One region of the Latilactobacillus sakei subsp. sakei DSM 20017 genome, then DNA from elsewhere that is predicted to be linked to it. Evidence: predicted binding sites of a transcription regulator. Region 1 holds the regulator's gene; each other region holds the start of a gene.
What was found. Region 1 encodes NrdR, which represses ribonucleotide reductase genes. Its sites were predicted from a motif close to ACACNATATATNGTGT; they were not measured.

Region 1 (7,442 bases):
GTTCTTGATCCCCAACAACTAATGTATATGGAATCTTGCTTGTTTGGGCTTCACGAATCTTATAACCCATTTTTTCATTACGATCATCGATCCGAACACGTAAACCGCGTTTGATCATTTCATCTTTGATGTTTTTAGCGTAATCATAGTGAAGATCGTTCTTAACTGGAATGATAACAGCTTGTGTTGGTGCTAACCATGTTGGGAAAGCGCCCTTGTAGATTTCTGTTAAGTAAGCTGTGAAACGTTCCATTGTTGACACTAAACCACGGTGAATCATAACTGGACGATGCATTTCGCCATCTTCACCAACATAGTGTAGGTCAAAACGTTCTGGCAACATGAAGTCTAATTGGATTGTTGAAAGTGTTTCTTCATTCCCCATAGCCGTCTTTGTTTGAACGTCTAATTTAGGACCGTAGAAAGCAGCTTCGCCTTCAGCTTCGACATAGTCTAAGCCAAGATCATCCATAGCGCCCTTCAACATCGCTTGTGCTTTGTTCCACATTTCATCATCGTCGAAGTATTTTTCTGTGTTAGCAGGATCGCGATAACTTAGACGGAATGTGTAATCATTGATGTTAAAGTCAGCATAAACATCGATCATTAGCCCTAAGATTGATTTAAATTCATCTTGAATTTGATCAGGACGAACGAATGTGTGACCATCATTTAAAGTCATTTCACGGACACGTTGTAAGCCTGAAAGTGCACCTGATTTTTCATAACGGTGCATCATACCAAGTTCAGCAATCCGAATTGGTAATTCACGGTATGAGCGTGGGTGATGTTTGTAAACTTGGATATGTGATGGGCAGTTCATTGGACGTAATTCAAGCATTTCGCCATCGCCCATGTCCATTGGTGGGAACATGTCTTCACGATAGTGATCCCAGTGACCTGATTGTTTGTACAAGTCTAAGTTAGCCAAGATTGGTGTGTAAACATGTTCGTAACCATTAGCAACTTCTTTGTCAATGATGTAACGTTCAATTGAACGACGAATTGTAGCACCATTTGGTAACCAGTAAGGAAGGCCTGCGCCAACCTTAGGATCAACGAAGAATAAGTCTAATTGATTACCGATAACACGGTGATCGCGTTCCTTAGCTTCTTGACGACGTTTCAAATCAGCATCAAGTTCTTCTTGTTTAGGATAAGCTGTCCCGTAAATCCGTTGTAACATTTGGTTACTTGATTTACCTTGCCAATAAGCACCAGCAACTGATAATAATTCGAAGAATTTAACGTCACTGACTTTACCTAACATTGGTGCTAAGCTAAAGTCTGAGTAGTCACCTAATTGGTAAACTAAAACTTGGTCAGCTTCAACTTCGTCTAATAAAGCAAGTTTATAAGTTTGGCCGGCAAATAATTTCTTAGCGTCATCTTTTGAAACACTGACACGTGAAATTGCTTCACCTGATTGGATTAATTTAGCCATTTCTGTTTTGATTTCTGGTAAATCTGTTACAGCAACTTGGCCAGCTTCATTATCTGTATCGTAATAGAAACCATCTTCGGTTGCCATTACTTCGCCAAATTGCATTTCTGGATAGTGTTGACTTAAAGTAGCAGCTAATACGAAAGCTGCAGTATGCCAAGTGGCAGTTAGGTTAACCGCTTGATCATCTTTAGTGATGATTTCGATTGCCCCGTCTTCCAAAAGTGGTTGTTGTAAATCAACCACTTCACCGTTAAATTTTCCGGCGATTGCCTTTTTTGCCAAGCTCGTACTGATTGATTTTGCAACGTCTAGTAAACTTGTTGCTTGCTCAAATGTTTTTTGAGCACCATCTGGAAAAGTTAATTGAATTTCTGCCATGCTTGAACACTCCTTCTTATTTTTGTAATCAACAATAAAAAAAGTCCCTGAGACGCATACAAATATGCACCTCAGGGACGAATTGATTTCGCGGTTCCACCCAGATTGAGAATCAAACACTGATTCTCCAACTTTAAGCGTCTTTAACGGAAACGACCCGACTGACTTAAGCCTCTAGAAAGTGGTCAATTAAATGTCCTTATGAAAAACTTTCAGTTATGTTTTTCTCCCTGATCAATATTGCCATTTAAAAGGTATCTTTCATCGTTGATTGACTCTATTAAAACACTTAATCTGACTTTACGCAAGTATTAATTTGATTGTAAACGTCTATTTTGACCGCTGACTTCAACCTCACGGGCTAAATAACGCACGCGTTGCATAATTCGACCAGCCTTCACCGGTTCTTCATCGCCACGCTGACTGGTTGTTAAATGTTTCTCCAATTCGTTCATCGTAAAATTAGAGCTGAAGAAAGTCGCTAGTTGTTCTTGCATCCGGTATTGCAAAATAATGCCTAATACTTCATCCCGAACCCAAGCACTCAAGGCATCCGCACCGATATCATCAATCATTAAAATTGGTGCTTTTTTGATTTGGTTGACCTTTTCGAGGACGTTATTTTGGCCAATCGCATTTTTCATCTCAACTGCAAAGGTCGGGAAATGGATCAACGTCGTTTCAAAGCCTTGTAGTGCTAATTCATTAGCGATTGCGCCCAGTAGATAAGTCTTACCAACACCAAACTGCCCGCTTAAATATAAGCCTTGATGAAAATCAGTGGGTGCTTGCCGGTAAGCTTCGACAAACTTCAACGCTTCGATTAACGGCACTTGGCGCTCACTGGCATCATATTGTGCGAGGCTCGCTTCAACGATGTCCTTAGGCATGTTAATCGACTTCACACGGGCCTTCAATTCGGCTTGTGCGCGTTTTTGAACTAGATCCGCCGTTGGTTCATAACTAACATCGATAAAGTGGTTACTCAACACCAACTTAGGCGCATAACCTGGTGCCAACGTTGTTTCACCGTTTAAAATTTTCTTTTTTTCATTGACATATTCATAGATTTTAGCTGCACTGCGCGCCACTGTTTCTTGTGATAGGGCGGCCTGATTAGCCTGAATAAAGGCCTGCACATCAGGATCTTGCAAGGCTTCTTCAACCAATTTATTAAAGCGTTGATTCAGGCGTTGCCGGTTCATATAGTCGGTTAAATCTTTGCCCATATTTTCCATTATGATTCCCGCCCTTCACGGATTTTCTTGAGTAATTGATCAATTTCTTGCTGATCCGCCTTACTTGATGTGGTTTGTGGCGCTTGATAATCAGACTTGGCCCATTTAGGCACAGTTTCTTGCTTGGTCTTGGCTTGATAGCGCGGTTGTCGTTTAGTTTGTTTCGTTTCTTGTTTGGTTTGGAAATCACGGATTTGTAAAATAGCGTCAGCTGACGTCTTAACCCCTTGTTGCGCCCATTGATTGGCGATTCGATCTAACAAAGCTTGTGTTAGGCCCTCATACTGACTAATGATGTAAACCACTAAGATATTTAAAACATCGTTGTTAAAGATATAGCGATTTTGTAAGTCACGTAATGCGCGAATTTCATTTTTCGCCACAAAGCCATGATTTTTTTGCTTAAGATATTCCAAATAATCAACTGGTAAATACTGCTGACTTTCGGTTAACCACTGCATTTCTTTTTCATTAAAGCCGGCTTTTTGCCATTCTTTTTGTAGCGTCTCAAGCGGTTTTTTAGCCGGTTGTTCACTGTTATTTTGAACGCTATGTCGGCGCGTATAATTATTCAAAACGTTTTGTTCTAACGCATCCATATTGACCCGACTGTCGGCAACATCCATGGTGAGGCCGATTAAGCGTCCCAATTCCATTTCGTCTAATCCGTAAAAATAATGCAAATTAAATAATCGTTGCTCATTACGTAAAATTTCATCCGTATCGATTTGATTCTGTGCAACCACTTCTTGTAATAAAGCCCAATCAAAAGTGCGCAACTCAACTGACGTGAAACTTGGTTTTTGCGCCTTTTTTTGTTGATACGTACTTTGTGCCTCAGCAACTGCCGTAGGGGCCGTTGTTAAATGATCATTTTGAACGTGGAAGACCGTCAAGAAGTTCTTCGTGACCTCTTCGTATTCCTTAGAGCGCACTGGTTGTAGTTTAAAATGCTCTCTCAATTCAATAAACCGCTTCTCACCGACTGATTCGTATAAAATGACACTCAACAAATCATCATTGAAGAAAATATGTGGCTGCATTGGTGCGTATAATTCATACACCAGATTGCGGCCCGTATTGTTATTCTTCTGATAAGTCCGCATTAAGCCTAACGCTTCTAACTTATTGCGCGCGTCATAAAAAGCCGGCAAATCAACCCCTAATAAATTCAACAAGGTCGCATGCGTTTGGAAAGTCATTTGACTCTTGGCCTGTGTTGATTGGCTCCATAACAAAAGATAGAGACTGTACGCGACAGCCCCCATCAGTGGTTGGTATAAATAGGTGACGACTGTTTGATCAAAATCGCTCAAATAGTTAGCTTTTGTCACCATAAACCCATCTTTAGGACTTAAATAATCAAATGCATCTGACATCCGCTAACTCCTTTCGACTAATCTTGGTCTTTAGCCTTTTCTTTTTTCATCATTTCTTGCAATTCCGCCATAAAGACATTCATGTCTTTAAATTGACGGTAGACACTAGCAAAACGAATATACGCAATCTCGTCGACACCTGGTAAAACGGCCATGACGTATTCGCCGACAGCTTGTGACGATACTTCGTTTTCGCCTAATGCCCTGATTTTATTTTCAACTTCATCAACAATTTCAGTCATTTGTTCCATCGTAACAGGTCGCTTTTCGGCAGCCCGGATTAAACCACGTAATAATTTATCGCGGTTAAACTCTTCACGGGTCCCATTTTTCTTAATGACTAATAACGGTGTTTGCTCCACCCTTTCAAAAGTTGTAAACCGGAATTGACAATTTTCGCATTCGCGACGACGCCGAATAACGCGTCCTTCATCTGTTGGTCGACTATCAATTACCCGTGAACTATTTTGATGGCAATGTGGACATAGCATAAAGACACCTTCTTATCTTTTAATTTAAGGAATATTAATTGTATTTTACTATTCTAAACAGACAGTATAACAATATTATAACATGACATGCAACAGAGTGCCTATCGCACCGGGTTACTTTTGAGCATTTACTGAGTGGTGTGAATAAGCGACACAGTCGATTGTTCGCACACCGTGGTAAAGCACAAAAAGTTGATGCGAGAGGCACGTTTTAACCAGCGTGCGTTACCAACCGGGTTGATTCTGAGGATTAGCAGCGTTAGGCGAATAACCGATGCAATCGGTTGTTTGACTGACATCGCTAACCACAGGAATCAGGTTGGTAGTCCACGTTTCAGAGTACTATCGCACCAGGTTACTTTTGCGCATTTACTGCATGGTGCAAATAGATCAAAAAAGGAGCTGGGACAAAAGTAATTTTGTCTTCAGCTCCTTTTCGGTATCCGAACATTGGTGGTATAAACGTGTTCTATAAGTCATATCCTTCCGGTTAACCCTGAATGTCAAACGATTGCTTCCAGCAATCATTCACCATTCTGTGTTAATCCTCAGGACATACCCGACTTATGGTGCACGCCTTCCAAAACTGTCTTTAATTGGGCTTTCAATTGAGCCAGTGAGCCTTGGTTATCAATCACGAAGTCTGCTCTATCCCGTTTTTCAGCCAATGATGCTTGACTGTTAATCCGTTTCAAAGCATCTTCGCGACTTAATTGGTTCCGCGCCATTAATCGCGCTAATTGTTTTTCAACCGGCAAATAAACGACTAACACCCCGTCGCAAACCGTTTCGTAGTGCTGTTCATATAACAACGGTAAGTCCAAAACAACTAGCGGTACTTGGTGCGCTTTGGCCTGAGCCATCTCGGTCATAATCGTCTCCCGAATGACCGGTGCGGTAATCGCGTTGAGTTGCGCTAATACGGCTTGATTGCCAAAGACCAATTTGCCCAAAGCTGCCCGATCAACTTTACCGTTTTGCACAAGCTGCTTCCCAAAAGTGGCTTGAATCTGTTCTTGCACACTTTGATTATCCGCCAACACTTGGTGTGCGACTTGATCCCCATCAATAATAGGAATACCTTGTCGCGCTAGCATTTGCGAAACAGTTGTTTTACCGGTAGCAATACCACCAGTTAAGCCTAGGAAATAAGTCATTATTTTGCATCCCTTTTAATCTGACACTTTGGACAAAAATGCGTCCCCCGCTGTGCCACTTTAATCTTCTCGATTGGTGTCCCACATCGTTCGCAAGGAACCCCTTTTTTGCCGTAAACATGCAGCATTTCTTGGAAGGCGCCAGCATGACCGGTCGCGTTCAAAAATGTGTTAACCGTCGTCCCTCCATGATTAATCGCTAGTTCTAATTCGGCAATAATCTCATCGTGGAGGCGATCCGTTTCAGCACGCGTCAAGTCATTGGCTGGTATTTCTGGATGAATATGGCTTAACCACAACGTTTCATCGACATAAATATTGCCTAGACCGGTCACAACCTTTTGATCCAATAACAATGGCTTGATAGCTTTGTGATGTTTTTGCAACCGTTGATAGAAGTCCGCCTTTAAAAAGGTCGTCGGTGTTGGTTCCGGCCCTAGGTCCTTCAAGCCAGCTACCGTATTTTCCTGACCGGTCTCAATCAACTGCATCCGCCCAAACTTCCGCGTATCTAGGTAACGCATCTGTTGCCCATCCGTGAATTCAAAAATCACGTGCGTATGTTTTGAAATCGGTGCCTCCTTGGCGACCACTTCATACTTACCTTCCATTCGCAGATGGCTGACAACAGTTAGCTGTTCTCCAAAACGAATTAGTAAATATTTCCCCCGCCGATCAACAGCTGTAATCTGTTGGCCCACTAATCCAGCAGTAAAGACTTCATCTGGATTAACAATGATTTTCGACCAGCGAATATCGATTGCTGAAACAGTTTTACCAACCGCTAAGGTTTCAAGTCCCCGGCGGACATTTTCGACTTCTGGTAATTCAGGCATTTTCCGTCACCTTATTTCTTAATATCGTACCAAGTTGGGCCAAAACCACTTTCGACCTTCAATGGCACCGCTAATTTAACGGCTGAATCCATCACACTTGGGACTAATTTTTGTAAGATTGGTATTTCTTCAGTTGGTGCTTCAAAAATCAATTCATCATGTACTTGTAATAACATTCTGGCTTGCAAGTTCGCCTTCTTCAATTCTTGTTGCATTAAAATCATCGCCACCTTGATAATATCCGCAGCACTACCTTGAATTGGCGTATTCATCGCTGTCCGTTCTGCAAAAGAACGGAGGTTAAAGTTCTTAGCGTGAATATCTGGTAAATAACGACGACGGTGGAAAAGCGTTTCGACATAGCCTTCTTCACGCGCTTTTTTAACAATATCAACCATGAATTGTTGAACACCTGGATATTGTTCGAAATAAGCGTCGATAAAGCGTTTGGCTTCTTGCCGCGAAATGCCGATATTTTGAGATAAGCCATAATCGCTAATCCCGTAAACAATCCCA
Region 2 (7,442 bases), 180 kb from region 1:
AAACCTGAATTGCTACTATTAGATGAACATACATCTGCCCTAGATGCCGTTTCAAGCCAGGCACTGATGGCTTTTACAGATCAAACCATTCAGGATAATCAACTCACCTGTTTGATGATTACTCATGATTTGGAAGATGCCTTGCGTTATGGCAACCGCCTTTTAGTGTTAAAAGCCGGTCAATTAATTGCTGATTTTAATGCGGTGGAAAAACAACAACTAACAACTGAAAAACTCCTTAATTATCTTAATGCCTAAAAAATAACAAGCGTTCCTAGTTCTGAATCATGTTCAGAATATGGGATACTTGTTATTTTATTTTGTCACAATACCAGTAATTAGTTCAGTCCGTTGATAAAAGAAGCGAAACGCTTGTAATCGATTTCAACGTGTGCTAAATTATATGTCATAAGGTTGTGCGCAACCTAAATCGTTAATTCACTTAAAGGAGTTCTTTTACTATGACTGGTACAAATACTGAAATGCAAAAAACTATTCCAGCAAGCGTTGCAATGCTTCGCGTTCTTGAATCTTGGGGAGTTGACCATGTTTTTGGTTATCCTGGTGGCTCATTTAATTCAACAATGCGTGCATTAACGGTTGAACAAGACCGACTTAAATATATCCAAGTACGTCATGAACAAGTTGGTGCACTTGCTGCCGCTGCTGATGCTAAATTAACGGGTAAAATTGGGGTTGCTTTTGGTTCTGCTGGTCCTGGTGCAACAAATCTTTTGACAGGCTTATACGATGCTAAAGAAGATCACGCCCCTGTTTTAGCATTAGTTGGTCAAGTTCCAAATACAAATATGAACTACAACTACTTCCAAGAATTTAATGAAAATCCAATGTTTGATGACGTTTCCGTTTATAACCGCCTCGTTATGACGCCAGAAAGTCTACCATATGTTGTTGATAAGGCTATTCGTGAAGCATACAAACACAAGGGTGTTGCAGTTGTTATTATTCCTAATAACTTTGGTTACGTTGAAATTCCAGACACACCATACAGCTCAAGCTCACCAACAGATCGTAAACAAGTTGCCGGTCCTGTTGCTACTGATGAAGAAGTTGACCAATTCTTAGCAATGGTCAAAGATGCCAAACGGCCTGTGATCCACGTCGGTCGTGGGATTAAAGATGGCGGCGACAAACTCGTTGAATTATCGAAGAAATTACAAATTCCAATCGTCATGACTGGTCTTGCAAAAGGCTTAGTACCTGATAGTTATGAAGGTAACTTAGGCATGGCTAACCGGGCTGCTTCAAAAGCTGCCGATGAAATCATGGCCGTTAGTGATCTTGTGATTGCCATCGGTGCCGACTTCCCATTTGCTAACTTAATTTACCGGACACACGACTTTAAATTCGTTCAAATCGATAATGACGAAGCACAATTTGGCCGTCACCATTTCTTAGATTTTGGTATCTGGTCAGATGCAACTACTTTTGTTGAAAAAGTGGTTGCCCGTAGTCAAGCTGCTGCACCAAGTCCATTCTTCAAGGCTGCCGTTGCTGATATGAAGAACTGGCAAGCTTATCTTGATGCCTTAACAAATCGGCCATCTGATCCACTTGAATTTGAACCAATCTATAAAGAAATCAATCGGATTGCTGACCCAGATGCTGTCTTTTCAATTGATGTTGGTGATAATATCATCAATAGTTTCCGCCACTTGCACTTAACACCGAAGAATAAATGGGTCATTTCAGCCCTCTTTGCTTCAATGGGGTCAGGCGTGCCTGGTGCCTTAGCTGGTCAACTCAGCTACCCAGATCGTCAAGTCTTCAATATTGCTGGTGATGGTGCCTTTTCAATGGTGATGCAAGATTTAATCACCGAAAAGAAATACCGATTACCAATCATCAATATCATCACTTCTAATGCTTCATTAAACTTCATTAAGAGTGAACAAGATGATTTACCAATGGATTATTCAGGAATCTTTATCGAAGATCAAGACTTCGCGATGATTGCCCAAGCAATGGGCGTTGAATCAATCACCGTTCGTTCTTCTAAAGAATTACCTGCCGCTTTTGACAAAGCTCTTGAAGTCACAAAAGCAGGTCGCCCATTCTTAATCGATGCCAAGATTACTGACAAACGTAGTATTCCTGTTGAAGAATTAGAATTAACCATCAAAGATGGCAAGCTTACAGAATCAATTAGCGCAAGCTATGATGCTTCTCGTCCTGCCGGCAAAGAATACAGCGTTACTGATTTCTTCGCTGAATATGATGGCCAATCACTTAAAACGTTGCCAGAATTATTCGCAGAAAATGGCGTTGAACTCTAATATTTTCAAATAAAAAAGCATCCTAACACATATTAGGATGCTTTTTTGATGCTTTAATTTTCAGCAATCGTTTCTTTTGGATGGAACCAAACAACATTCTTATCGAAGAATGATACTAAATCGTTTGATAAGTACAAGATGTAGGTGAAGAAGAGTACCCAGTTAGAACCGCCTTGCATCGCTGTGATGCCCCATAACGTAATCGAAACAATACTTTGAATAAACCAGAAGTAGTAACTTTCTTTAAAACGTAACGTTGTCAATAACGCACCAGTAAAGCCAACCGAAGCGGCAACACTATCAATCAACGGCCGTGGGCTATCTGTCATATTACTTTCCCAGAGATATAACAACCCTACTGAAGCAGCGAAGAATAATAACGTCAGTACCCAGTTACGAAGACCCTTACCGCGACTCGCAAGACCACGGACTTTTTTATCGACATTTTGTGCCCAATCTGGCATCAATAAGACCGGAATATCTAACATAATAATGTAGACTGTTTGTAATAACATATCATTATAGTTTTTAGCGTTGTAAGCCACAATAATGTAGATTAACGCAGAAATAATCCCAAAAACACCATTTAAGGGTTTGGTATTAGTGATACTAATCGTACATGTAAAACCTAACATGCCCGCAAACATCGTTAAGATTGAAACACTGTTAATTGGTCCACCTGAAACTGTGGCAGCTAAAATAAAACCCAAACCAAACATTAATAAGCCATAACTGGCTGTTGTCCAGCCCTTCATTTGTTGGATATACCACTTTGGATTAAATACACTGGCGATTGCACGACTATCTTGCATTGATCAAAAACCCTCTTTATATCAAATTAGTTATTTATTCAGATCGTCAACACCATTTTCTATATCTTGGTGCCTTCGAAGAATTAACAACACTATATATAGTACACGCAGACTTTTTAAATTTAAACTCTTGTATTTAATTCAAAATATGGTAGCTCTCAAATCGTAATTTTTAGAATGCTTGGTAGTACGCCAATGCAAGCGCTGAACTAGTCCAATTAAAAAAAGATAGTTGTCCACCTTATCAATTCGCTCAAAAAAAGTGTCGCTCAATTTAATTTGAACGACACTTTTTAAATACTTTTTAAGCCCGGTAAATTGTTTTAGCGGCGTTCATTGCCGACCAAGCTTTTGGCCAACCCACATAAAAGGCCAGATGCGTGATAACTTCGACAATTTCTGCCTCGGTAATGCCGTTTTCCTTGCCAATTTTTAGATGTGCTGGTAACTGTTCGAAATTACCACCAGAAATTAATGCACTAATTGTAATTAAACTCCGTTGATGCGCTGGTAGTTCTGCTTCTCGTGACCAGACTTGTCCAAATAAAACATCATCATTTAATTCAGCGAACTTAGGTGCAAAATCACCTAATAAATCGCGACCTGCCGTTTGTTTTTTTGCCATTTTAAAACCTCCTTTTAATTTGTTAATACGTCATAATCAGCATCAGAAACAGCCTCTAGCCATTCAGGTGTTCCAGCTGTGATTGCGATGTGGCTAAACCAACTGTCCTTAGTGGCACCATGCCAATGTTTAATCCCGTCTTTAGTGACAATCACATCACCCGGCACCAAATGTTGTGCTGCTTTCCCGGCTTCTTGGTACCAGCCTTCACCACCAGTGACTAACAAAATTTGATAACCATCATGATGAATGTGCCAGTTATTGCGACAACCTGGTTCAAACGTGACATTGCCAACATTAGCATTCACATCTGGTTCGTTAACCAACATTGATAAATAGCTTTGCCCAACAAAAAAATCTTGGTAAGCCACATTCGGTTCCCCTACTGTAAATAATTGTTCTGTTTTTAATCGTTCATTTTTAACCATTTCAATAACCTCACTTTATTATGATTCGAATCTCTGTAAATAGGTTTCAAAGCTTTCTAATTGATCTATCGACTGGTCTAATTTGCCATCATACCAGTCTATTTTACGGCCCATTATCACCAAGTTCGCTTGTAGCTCAGCGACTTCGGCTTCAGCGCGTGCTTTAACCTGCTGCAATAGCGCCTTGCGCGCCTCAATTGTAGAATCTCCTTGTGCCCGTAGTTCAACATAGTTCTGTAATTCGGTAATCCGCATCCCCGTCCCTTTTAGATGGAGGACAAAACCGACCCATTTAACATCCTCTAACGTGTAATAGCGTAAACCGGCTGCGTCCCGTTGTGGTTTGATTAAACCTTGTTCCTCGTAATAGCGCAACGTATACGTTGATAATCCTACTAGCGCTGCAAATTCACCAATCTTATAATGTTTTTCTGCCAAAATAGACGCCTCCTTTTAATAAACCGGTCGATCACCGTCCGTATTAGGCTGATTAATCCCCCAACTTGCGCGAATACCAAGGGTTGGTTGATCAATTAGGTCTACCACCACCTTGGCGATACTCTGTCGTGAAATGATCGTCCCTTTAAATGGTGTCCCTTTTTCCGTTAATTCATAATCAACAATCGGTTCATCGGTCATATAAGCACACCGTAAAATCGTGTAGTCTAATGGCGATTGTTCAACGATTGCTGCCGCTCTACGTGTATCTTCCATGACATCGTGACCCACAGCACGTTCATTCCACGCACCAAATTCTCCCGGCACTTCATGATAAAGACCTAGCCCACTGATATAAATCAACCGTTTAACACCGGTCGCTGTCATTGCTTTGACGGCAGTCTTCATTAAAGGTTCAAATTCGCCACCTAAATTAGCATAGACGATATCGATCCCCTTCAAAGCTGTCGTTAATCGCGCTTGATCCAAAACATCGCCTTCGATAATCGTCACATGCGGATTTGTTTTTAAAGCTGCCAATCGTTCAGCATTCCGCAGATATAAAACTAACTCGTGTTGCTTAGCTGCTAATAAATCTTGAATAACGAGCTGTGCGACTTGGCCTGCCGCACCCAATACTAATATTTTGCTCATGATCGTCACTCCTTCACTTCAGTAACTGTAGAATACACCTTCTAGTGGACTATAAGGCAAGCTTTAATTTAAAAAATATTTCAATTTTGCGCAATTTAAAAGTAATCGGTTGAAGTATTACAAATCGTAGTTTATAATGATTATAAAGTAATAAAGGTTATTGGAGGCTTTACTGTGACTAAAAAATTATCTCTTGCTCAAAAAATTAACGTCATGCGAGCCAGTGTGATGGGCGCCAACGACGGCATTCTTTCCGTTGCTGGTATTGTTATTGGGGTTGCCGGTGCCACTAGCGATCACTTCGCCATCTTTATCTCAGGGATTGCCGGCATGTTAGCCGGCACCATCTCGATGGCGATGGGCGAATACGTCTCTGTCAGCACACAAAAAGATGCTCAAGAAATGGCCATTTTCAACACACAACTCAATCTCAAAAGTAATTATGAATCTCAAAGCGCCTTTGTCCGTCAAAAATACATTAAAACGGGTATCGCTCCGGAATTAGCGACTAAAGCCACCCAAGAAATGATGACGGCTGACCCACTAACAACTGTTATCCGGGAAAAATACGGCTTTTTACCTAACGCCTTCACAAATCCTTATGCAGCTGCGATTGCTTCATTTATTTCATTTCCTATTGGTTCTATTTTGCCACTAGCAGCAATTACCCTATTTCCTAATCGCATTAGCGTTATCGCAACTATCATCGCGGTGATGATTGCCCTAGCTATTACTGGTTATAGCGCCGCTGCCCTTGGCAAAGCTAATCGTTCCAAAGCCATTATTCGAAACGTCGTCTCCGGTTTATTAACCATGATTGTCACTTACGCAATCGGGACATTGTTCAAACAATAAACGCTTACCTAACTGATTTTTAAAACGCACAATTATTTTTTCTCGAAAGGATCCTTTTCTATGTCGATTTCAAAAACAACTACCCCTTCAATTGAAAAGCCCCACCAAACAATGGAAGAAAAGATGAATACCTTACGGGCTGGTGTTTTAGGTTCCAATGACGGGATTTTAACCGTCGTTGGCGTACTTTTTAGTGTTGCCGCCGCCACAACTAATAATTTCACGATTTTTATCGCTGGCTTAGCAGACCTGCTAGCCTGTGCCTTTTCAATGGCCGCTGGCGAATATGCCTCCGTTAGTTCTCAAAGTGACACTGAAAAAGCCGCCGTTGCCATTGAACAACAACGCTTAATTCATGATAAGGAAGGCCAAATCAAAGAAGTGCAAGCCTTCTACGAATCAAAAGGCGTTACACCAGAAACCTCACTAGCGATTGCCAAAGATCTCATGTCGAAAAAACCTTTAGCGACCATCGTCAACGTTAAATACGATTTAGAACTCGGCCATTATATGAATCCTTGGGCAGCAGCCTTTGCTTCTCTTTTCTCCGCAGCCTTCGGTGGTGTTTTCCCATTATTTGCTATGATTATTCTCCCTGAAGCCTACAAAATGACGGGGACCATCATTGCCGTTACTGTGGCGGTTTCCATTACAGCTTATATCAGTGCTAAACTTGGTGACGGTAAGGTCAAAGTTTCGATTATTCGGAACATTCTAATCGGCCTAGTCACCATGGCTATTCACTACGGCATCGGCCAACTTTTCTAAATTTAAATAACTAAAAAAGTCTCGGGACAAAAGTGATTTTTGTGCCAAGGCTTTTTTTAATGATTAATTTTATTTATCAGAAACCAGGCAATCTTTTCATGACCGGCATCATTGGGATGCAAACTATCGAGACTAAGAGCTTCTGCTTGTTGCGCATCGGCAAAAGATAATGCCTTTTGATTAAAGAGACTGATATGCGTAATTCCTAGCAATTCAGTGACTTGAACAATTGCCTTTTCGTAATCGGCTTGTCGATAACCACTTTGATTGATGGCTGGGAAAAAATCCGTTCCAATTTTGACATGCGATATAAAATAAATCGTTGCTTGCGGATAATGTTTACTAATCTGGCCAAGCATTTGCTGCAACGCGCCGTAAAAAGTCACGGTCGTTTGGTCGCCAAATTGGCCTAACGGGACATCGCGACCAAAATCATTGATACCAGCATAGATTAATAATAAATCTGTTTCAGTTGGTATCTGTTGCCAGCGATTGACCATTGGATCGTACGGTTGGGCAATCGTTGAGCCGGAAATACCGAGATTGGTGATCTTAGGAATCGCTA
Region 3 (7,442 bases), 420 kb from region 1:
CGGGTCCAGGTGGCGCGTTACTTGCTTATTGTGGCATCGGGATTATGGTCTTCTTCTTGATGACCAGTTTGGGTGAAATGGCAACTTACTTGCCAGTTTCAGGGTCGTTTTCAACGTATGCAACGCGGTTTGTTGATCCAGCATTAGGGTTTGCGCTTGGTTGGAATTACTGGTTTAATTGGGCGATTACGTTAGCCGTAGACGTCAGTACCGCAGCCTTAGTCATGCAGTTTTGGTTACCGGATATGCCGGGCTGGATTTTTAGTTTAGTCGCGCTATTATTGATTTTCTTGATTAACATCACGAGTGTGAAATCTTTTGGTGAAACTGAATATTGGTTTGCATTAATCAAAGTTATTACAGTTATTATTTTCTTAGGTGTTGGTGTCTTAACGATCTTTGGTATTATGGGTGGTCATCGAACTGGCCTTAGCAACTTTACCATCAAGAAAGCACCATTTGTTGGTGGCTTACCAATGATGTTGAGTGTGTTCGTTGTTGCTGGTTTCTCATTCCAAGGGACAGAATTAATTGGGATCACCGCTGGGGAATCGAAGACGCCTGAAAAGAGTATTCCGAAGGCAATCAAACAAGTTTTCTGGCGCATTTTATTATTCTATATCTTATCAATCTTCGTTATCGCTTGTTTAATTCCTTATACAAGCCCCTCATTATTAGGTGCTAGTGAAACCAACATTGCGGTTAGTCCGTTTACCTTGGTCTTCAAACGTGCTGGTTTAGCATCAGCTGCCAGCATCATGAACGCAGTTATTTTAACGTCAGTGTTATCGGCTGCTAATTCAGGGATGTATGCTTCGTCAAGAATGTTGTGGTCAATGGCCGAAGATGGCTATGCCGCTAAGATTTTTGCCAAGACAAACAAACGCGGTATTCCAGTCATGGCTTTGATCGGGACAACAATCATTGGGGCCTTAACCTTTATGACCAGTGTCTTTGGCACTCGCATTTATCTTTTCCTTGTGGCTGCTAGTGGTTTGACTGGTTTCATCGCTTGGTTAGGGATCGCGATTTCGCATTATCGTTTCCGACGCGCTTTTAAAGTGCAAGGTCATCAATTGTCAGAATTAAAATACCACGCACGGTGGTTCCCATTTGGGCCAATTTTTGCTTTCTTACTCTGTGTGATTGTCATTATTGGCCAGGATATTCAAGCGTTTGCCCACTTTGATTGGACAGCGATCGGGATTAGTTACATGAGTATTCCGTTGTTCATCATTTTGTACAGTTATTACAAGATTCGCTATAAAACAAAGGTTATTCCATTAGAAAAAGTAGACCTTAGTAAACATCGCTAGACAATAAAAAAGGCGTCGAGACAACTGTCTCGGCGCCTTTTCATTATTATTGTTCTTTTGTTTTTTGACGTAGTTTGTAGAGTAAGTAAAGAATAATCAGGATGAGTAATAAGATACTGAAGCCAACAATCAGCCAGATGATGTTAATACTTTTCTTCTTTTCTGGTGATTTCAATTCATTTTTGGTGTTTTCTTTGAGTGTTGCACGTTTGATTGTAAACTCGCTAGTAAAATGCCAAGTTTTCTTATCTGATTTGGCCGTCATATCTAGTGTGTAAGTACCGGCTTTAAGCGGTTCATCACCAGGTTCGATGGCATAGTTGAAACTTGAGTTAGGTGCCATCTCGAGGCCCTTTTTATGGCTGCTGTAGAGTAGTTTGTGGTTTGACTTGCGATAAACCTTAGCGTCTACTTTAAGCGGCGTTAGGACCCAATTGCTTTCGTTATAATAGGAACGGTAATAACGATAAAGGTGATTGGCAACGTTATTCTGCCGGTGCCCAAACAGGAACCTCTGTGACGTTAAAGGAAAGTTTATTGGCTGATTTAAATAATCAGACCAAGGCGACGGCGGGAACCATGAAAACTGAGGCGCAGAAGATTAGCTATCCACTCACTAAAACTAGCGGGATTGAATTTGCAACAACGGCGGATGCCAAGGCGGCAACAATTGCTGCGGATAAGATTGAAACCACTGCGACGTTTAAATTCACGTTACAGATTGATGCGTCTCTTGAAGTAACCGTCCCTGCTAAAATATCATTTGGTACGGATATTTTGGGTAATTCTTCTGGTGAAGCAACAAGAACGGTTGCTATCAACGAGATTCAATTGACCCAAAAAGCAGTCGCAGATACCGGAACACCGGAAGAACCAAGGGTAGTTGTTTATAATCCGTTATTAAGCGGATTTAACCTAAAATTAGCCTATTTAGACGCGAATGCGACAAGTCAAAATCCGTTTTATATTACCAATAATTTTAAATATAATATCAATACCGCAGCACCAGTGCCACTAGCGCCAGATAAAAGCGATGGTGAGTGGATTGATGGCATATTGAAACGGGATACGACACCGCAGAGTCTAGAAACGAAGATGAGTAATAATCCGCTCAAGAGTAGCTCACTGCAGCTTCATTTACCATATAGAAATGACTATAAAGTATCGTCGAATGCATACACAGCACCAATGGGGTGGCAATTGACACTTTAGAAAAAATTAATATGGAACTTAGCAAAATCTAATAATGATGCTAAGTTCTTTTTTGTTTCGTTTTTAACATTTAACGCCTAAAAAATAACGGGATGAGATTAATAATTATTTAACATAGCTCAATGTTAACAATCAATACTATGTATATTATTATAATATTCTAAAATATTATTTATGATTATAATGTTTAATTGCATTTGATAAGGGTATAGTAGAACTGCGGTAATAAAAGGATTCAAATTAATATAAAATTAATTCTAGCTCATCAGTCATTTTAAATGATAGTTAGTTTGGACTGGAGGTGCTACTTAGATGAATACGAACAGTATTTATTTGACGCTAGCTGAGAAAGAAAAGTACGCATTATTCTTGGATATTACTAACGTTAAGTGGGATGAACTGCCCGTTAAGAAACGAATTAGTATGGCCAGACAGGTTGATTACCTGATTGATGATGTGAATTTAAAACAGGTTGCGGCGCTCTTAGATCGCAACTACGGTAGTTTATATAATATGTACATGAGCATGGTGGGCGATCTGCAGGCGGTCTTAGGGACCGATACTGATGATGCTCGGCAGCTCTTTAAGGTACCGAGTGACGCCTATCATTTTTATATGGTTAAAAATTCGGATGTTTATGATTTTGTCCAAATTTTATTACATGGTGGTAACGTGTCGTTCCAATCATTTTGGGAGAAGCACAAGAGTAGTAAGGCAACCGTCTTGCGGCACTTGAAACAGGTACGGGATTTAATTCGAGCCTTTAATGTACGGATTGCGTATGATCCAATTCACTTAGAAGGTGATGAAAAGGCGATTCGGATTGCGCTGGTGACCTTATATTGGCTTGCGGCTGGTGGACATACATGGGTTTTTGATGACGTTGACCAACAAATGGCGCATGATGCGTTTGATTGTGCAGTTAAGGCCTATCAACTAGAAGAGCCTAACTTATTAACGCGTGAAATTGGCACCTATATGATCGCGATTTCTTATTATAGAGTGATGCAAGGAAAGATTATTGAAGAAGACGATCGGATGTCGTTGATTCGTTATCCATATCCTGATTTGACTAATACTTATCTGGTTGCTGATTTTACGGAAGATTCAATTAATTTACGGGCAACATTGGCGCAATTATCACCTGCACAGTGTCGTGCTGAGTCGGCCGGGTTGTATTTTGTAATGAAATACGGACCAATGCCGCTAAAATCGAAAGAACAGTTTGATATTACTGAATGTATGGTTTATGAACGTTATGTACCAGAAGTTTATCATTTTGTTCGTCATTTTTTGGAACGGACGCCAATTGATATTCAGCGCTATTTGAAGATATCAGATAAAGTCTATCACGAGTTACAAAATGCCTTATTTGTGGTCACAACTAATATTCATGTGTTAGGTAATGATATGACTTCCGTAGCATCACATCAATTAATGGAACGCTTAAAATTATTGCGGCCCAATGAACGATTACGGGCTGGCGTTAGTCAGACAGTCGATTATCTCTTATCTGAACCAGAATTTCGATTATTTGAACCTAATCGAGATGCGCTTGTGAAAGCGTACTATAACTTGATGCGACAATTAATTCAACAGTATCGTCCGGCTAACCGTGTGAAGGTTGCTTTAGTGGTTGAACAAGATTATTTAGGTTATATGGATGTCTTGGCGGCATTGGATAACATTCAATACGTTGATGTCAGCACTAGTGATGAAGCCTTACGGGATGCCGATTTAGTGGTTACTACGGCCAGCATCACCTTACCAGATTATACCAATCCAGAAGCAGTGCCGTTTGTTTGGCGGTTGAATGCTAATAGTGATCATTACGCTCGTTTATACGGGATTGTTCACGAATTATGGATTCAAAAATCACACTTAGAAAAATCTGAGCTCAATTGATAACGTACACATTTGTATGCAAAAAAGGCCTGGATAATAATTTATCCAGGCCTTTTTTAAATCAGATTTAGATTGCTTTAGATTGTTGTTCGTTTAATTCTTTAACCCGTTGGTCGATCATATCGATGACTTTTTTACGATCAGCTTCGTTTTCAACGAAGTCTAATACGTCGCCGTCGATTTGCATCTTAGGACTTTCATCATAAGCGTCGTACCAAGCGTCATAACGGCTGTTTAATTCCTTGTAATAGTCGTAGAGGGTTGGATCGGCTTCTAATTGTTCATAAGAACGACCACGTTTTTGAATCCGTGAGAGCATTGTTTCGAAACTAACGCGGACATGGATTAATAAATCAGGACGTTTCTTGTGGGCGGCAAATGGTAATTCTTGCATCATGTTGGCTAACAATTCGTCGTAAACGCGCACTTCAGTTGCTGTGGCACGACCGAGATCAGCGTTCAAGTGGAAGAGTAATGAATCTTCGAAGATTGAGCGATCCAAGATGTTGTTATCATCTGTGTAAGCTTGCTTGATACTATCAAATCGTTTATTTAAGAAATAGATTTGGAGTAAAAAAGCGTATTTTGTAGGATCTTTATAAAATAAAGGTAATACTTCGTTATCATCAACGGATTCGTAAAAAGCTTCCGTTCCTAAATGATCAGATAAATATTTTGTTAAACTAGTTTTTCCTGCACCAATTGTGCCAGCAAGTACGAGCAATGTCATCAGTCTCCCTCTTTTGACTATAAAATGTGTTTTGAATGTTATTGATATACAACATGTGGTGTTTCATCACCAAACGTCACTTAAATATTCTAGCATTTTTAGCGCAAAAAGCAACGCTTGTTTATCAAGGGGAGGTATGGTTTCATTGCGAAGTCATTAATGGTAAAATAAATTGCCCATTATAGATACTTTCCGGGAGGTTAGTCAGTTGAATAGAAATGACAGTATTTTTTTAACACAGGCTGAAAATGATAAATATGGTCTGTTGTTGGATATCGCGAGCTTGAAGCGGGATGAATTACCCGTCAAAAAAAGAATTGCATTATCTCGAAAAAATGAACCATTAGTCGACGACGTTAATTTAAAACAGGTCGCCGCCTTATTAAACCGGACTTATGGTAGTCTATATAATACCTATATGAGTATCGTCGCTGATTTAAAAGAAGTTATCGGCGAAGACACTGAAGATATTCAAAGATTATTTAGTGTCCCACTAGATGCCTATCACTATCATTTAGTGAATCAATCAGATGTTTTTGATTTTGTAAACATCTTGTTGAAAGGTGAAGAAGTGAAGTTCGAAGAATTTTGGACATCACACGATATCAGCAAAGCAACCGCATTGCGGCATTTGAAAGGTGTTCGGGATTTAATCCGGTCATTTGATATTCGCATGTATTACGATCCAATTCGCCTAGAAGGTGATGAGAATAAGATTCGCTTAGTCCTCATCATTTTATTCTGGCTAGCGACTGATGGGCACACATGGCCATTTGAAACGATTGATCGATTGGATGCTTTAAAGGCGTTTGATTTAGCAATCGAACGGTTCCAATTGGCAAAACCAAATGTTTTAACCCGCGAATTAGGTGCATACTTAGTTGTGACAATGTACTATCGGATTGCGCAGCGGCACTATATTCAAGGACCTACCGAAGAAAATTTATTGCGGTACCCAGTCCCCAATATGATTAAAACGTATATTAACCAACCGTTCATTGGGCCAGCGTTAATTATTAAAAATGCAATGGCTCAGATGACGATGGAAGAAGCAATGGCTGAATCTTTTAACCTTTATGACTTGATGAACTTTGGGCCCATCTTGTTACAAGGGAATAATCAGTATATGCCATCTTATGAAGATCGCTATGAACGTTATATTCCTAAGACCCATAAATTCGTAATGGATTTCATGGCTAAGGTGCCAATTAATCTTGAAGAACATTTGAACCTGGATGAAGAAGATTATCAAGGATTAGTTCAGACATTAATGGCCACTGTCATGACAATCTATATGTTTAAACAAGATGTGATGTCGATTATGGCGAACCATTTAATGGACGATTACACACGCTTGAGGGATAACCCCGTTTTAAAACAAGATATTGAAGATACGGTCGATTACTTACTCTTAGACAAGCAATTAGATTTTATCAGCGATTTACGCGATCAAATTGTTAGCGGGCTTTATAATGTCTTACGGCAAGTTGTTCAACGGGTAGCACCTACTAACCCGGTGAAGGTCGTCTTAGTATCAGAACAATCATTCTTAGGTTATTTTGATTTAATGATGGCTTTGAAGAATATTCGTTATGTGACAGTGACGCACGACGATGCTGATTTGGCTGATGCCGATCTAGTCATCACAACGTCAAGTATCTCGTTAGCCAATAAGGTTAACCCGAATGCAGTGATGTTTAAGTGGAATCAAAATGCGGATAGTGACCATTATGGGCGTTTATATGGCTTATTAAGAGAGCTTTGGTTACAAAAGTCAGCCGATTAAGATTGAATTTAATAGCCAAATGGGTTATTCTTAATGCAAGAGAAAAACACGTGAATAAGCGCCTATATGGATTGACAGAGAGATACCGGTTGGTGGAAGGTATTGAATCCAGTATTCCAGCGTAATAGTGGGTAGTGAATAACTACACGGCACCTGACCGTTATCAGCAATGAAGGGCACTGGTTATTTGGTAATCAGTGAACTTGGGTGGTACCGCGAATGTGAAGTCTTTTCGTCCCAATTTAGGGGATGAGAAGGCTTTTTTTGTTGATTATTATCTATAAAAAGGAGAGAGTGCTATGTTAGATATCAGAGTAATTCGGGAAAATGTCCAATGGGCAAAGGATAAATTAGCGACTCGCGGTATTGATGCTGCAGAAATCGACGAGGTAGTTGCCTTAGATGAAAAACGCCGCGCTTTAATCGTCCAAACTGAAGAATTGAAGAAAAACAGAAACGCTGCTTCAGAAGCAATCGCTGTTGCTAAACGCAA

Region 2: the regulator NrdR is predicted to act here: its motif matches at 3,199-3,214, upstream of pnuC (nicotinamide riboside transporter PnuC).
Region 3: the regulator NrdR is predicted to act here: its motif matches at 5,210-5,225, upstream of LEUCM_RS03225 (deoxynucleoside kinase).

What each region holds. Positions count from the first base shown of each region.
Region 1 covers NZ_AP017929.1:1,061,447-1,068,888, reverse strand. The annotation lists gene thrS (threonine--tRNA ligase) at 1-1,825, opposite strand, end outside; gene dnaI (primosomal protein DnaI) at 2,137-3,063, opposite strand; gene LEUCM_RS05290 (replication initiation and membrane attachment family protein) at 3,063-4,442, opposite strand; gene nrdR (transcriptional regulator NrdR) at 4,460-4,933, opposite strand; gene coaE (dephospho-CoA kinase) at 5,482-6,090, opposite strand; gene mutM (DNA-formamidopyrimidine glycosylase) at 6,090-6,926, opposite strand; gene polA (DNA polymerase I) at 6,938-7,442, opposite strand, start outside.
Region 2 covers NZ_AP017929.1:1,245,911-1,253,352, reverse strand. The annotation lists gene LEUCM_RS06255 (ABC transporter ATP-binding protein) at 1-258, shown strand, start outside; gene spxB (pyruvate oxidase) at 462-2,297, shown strand; gene pnuC (nicotinamide riboside transporter PnuC) at 2,351-3,109, opposite strand; gene LEUCM_RS06240 (carboxymuconolactone decarboxylase family protein) at 3,414-3,734, opposite strand; gene LEUCM_RS06235 (cupin domain-containing protein) at 3,749-4,162, opposite strand; gene LEUCM_RS06230 (MerR family transcriptional regulator) at 4,181-4,600, opposite strand; gene LEUCM_RS06225 (NAD(P)H-binding protein) at 4,616-5,254, opposite strand; gene LEUCM_RS06220 (VIT1/CCC1 transporter family protein) at 5,429-6,109, shown strand; gene LEUCM_RS06215 (VIT1/CCC1 transporter family protein) at 6,170-6,877, shown strand; gene LEUCM_RS06210 (SGNH/GDSL hydrolase family protein) at 6,934-7,442, opposite strand, start outside.
Region 3 covers NZ_AP017929.1:645,842-653,283, forward strand. The annotation lists gene LEUCM_RS03205 (amino acid permease) at 1-1,316, shown strand, start outside; gene LEUCM_RS03210 (DUF3324 domain-containing protein) at 1,363-1,854, opposite strand; gene LEUCM_RS03215 (hypothetical protein) at 1,833-2,528, shown strand; gene LEUCM_RS03220 (helix-turn-helix domain-containing protein) at 2,841-4,433, shown strand; gene LEUCM_RS03225 (deoxynucleoside kinase) at 4,501-5,163, opposite strand; gene LEUCM_RS03230 (helix-turn-helix domain-containing protein) at 5,372-6,949, shown strand; gene serS (serine--tRNA ligase) at 7,249-7,442, shown strand, end outside.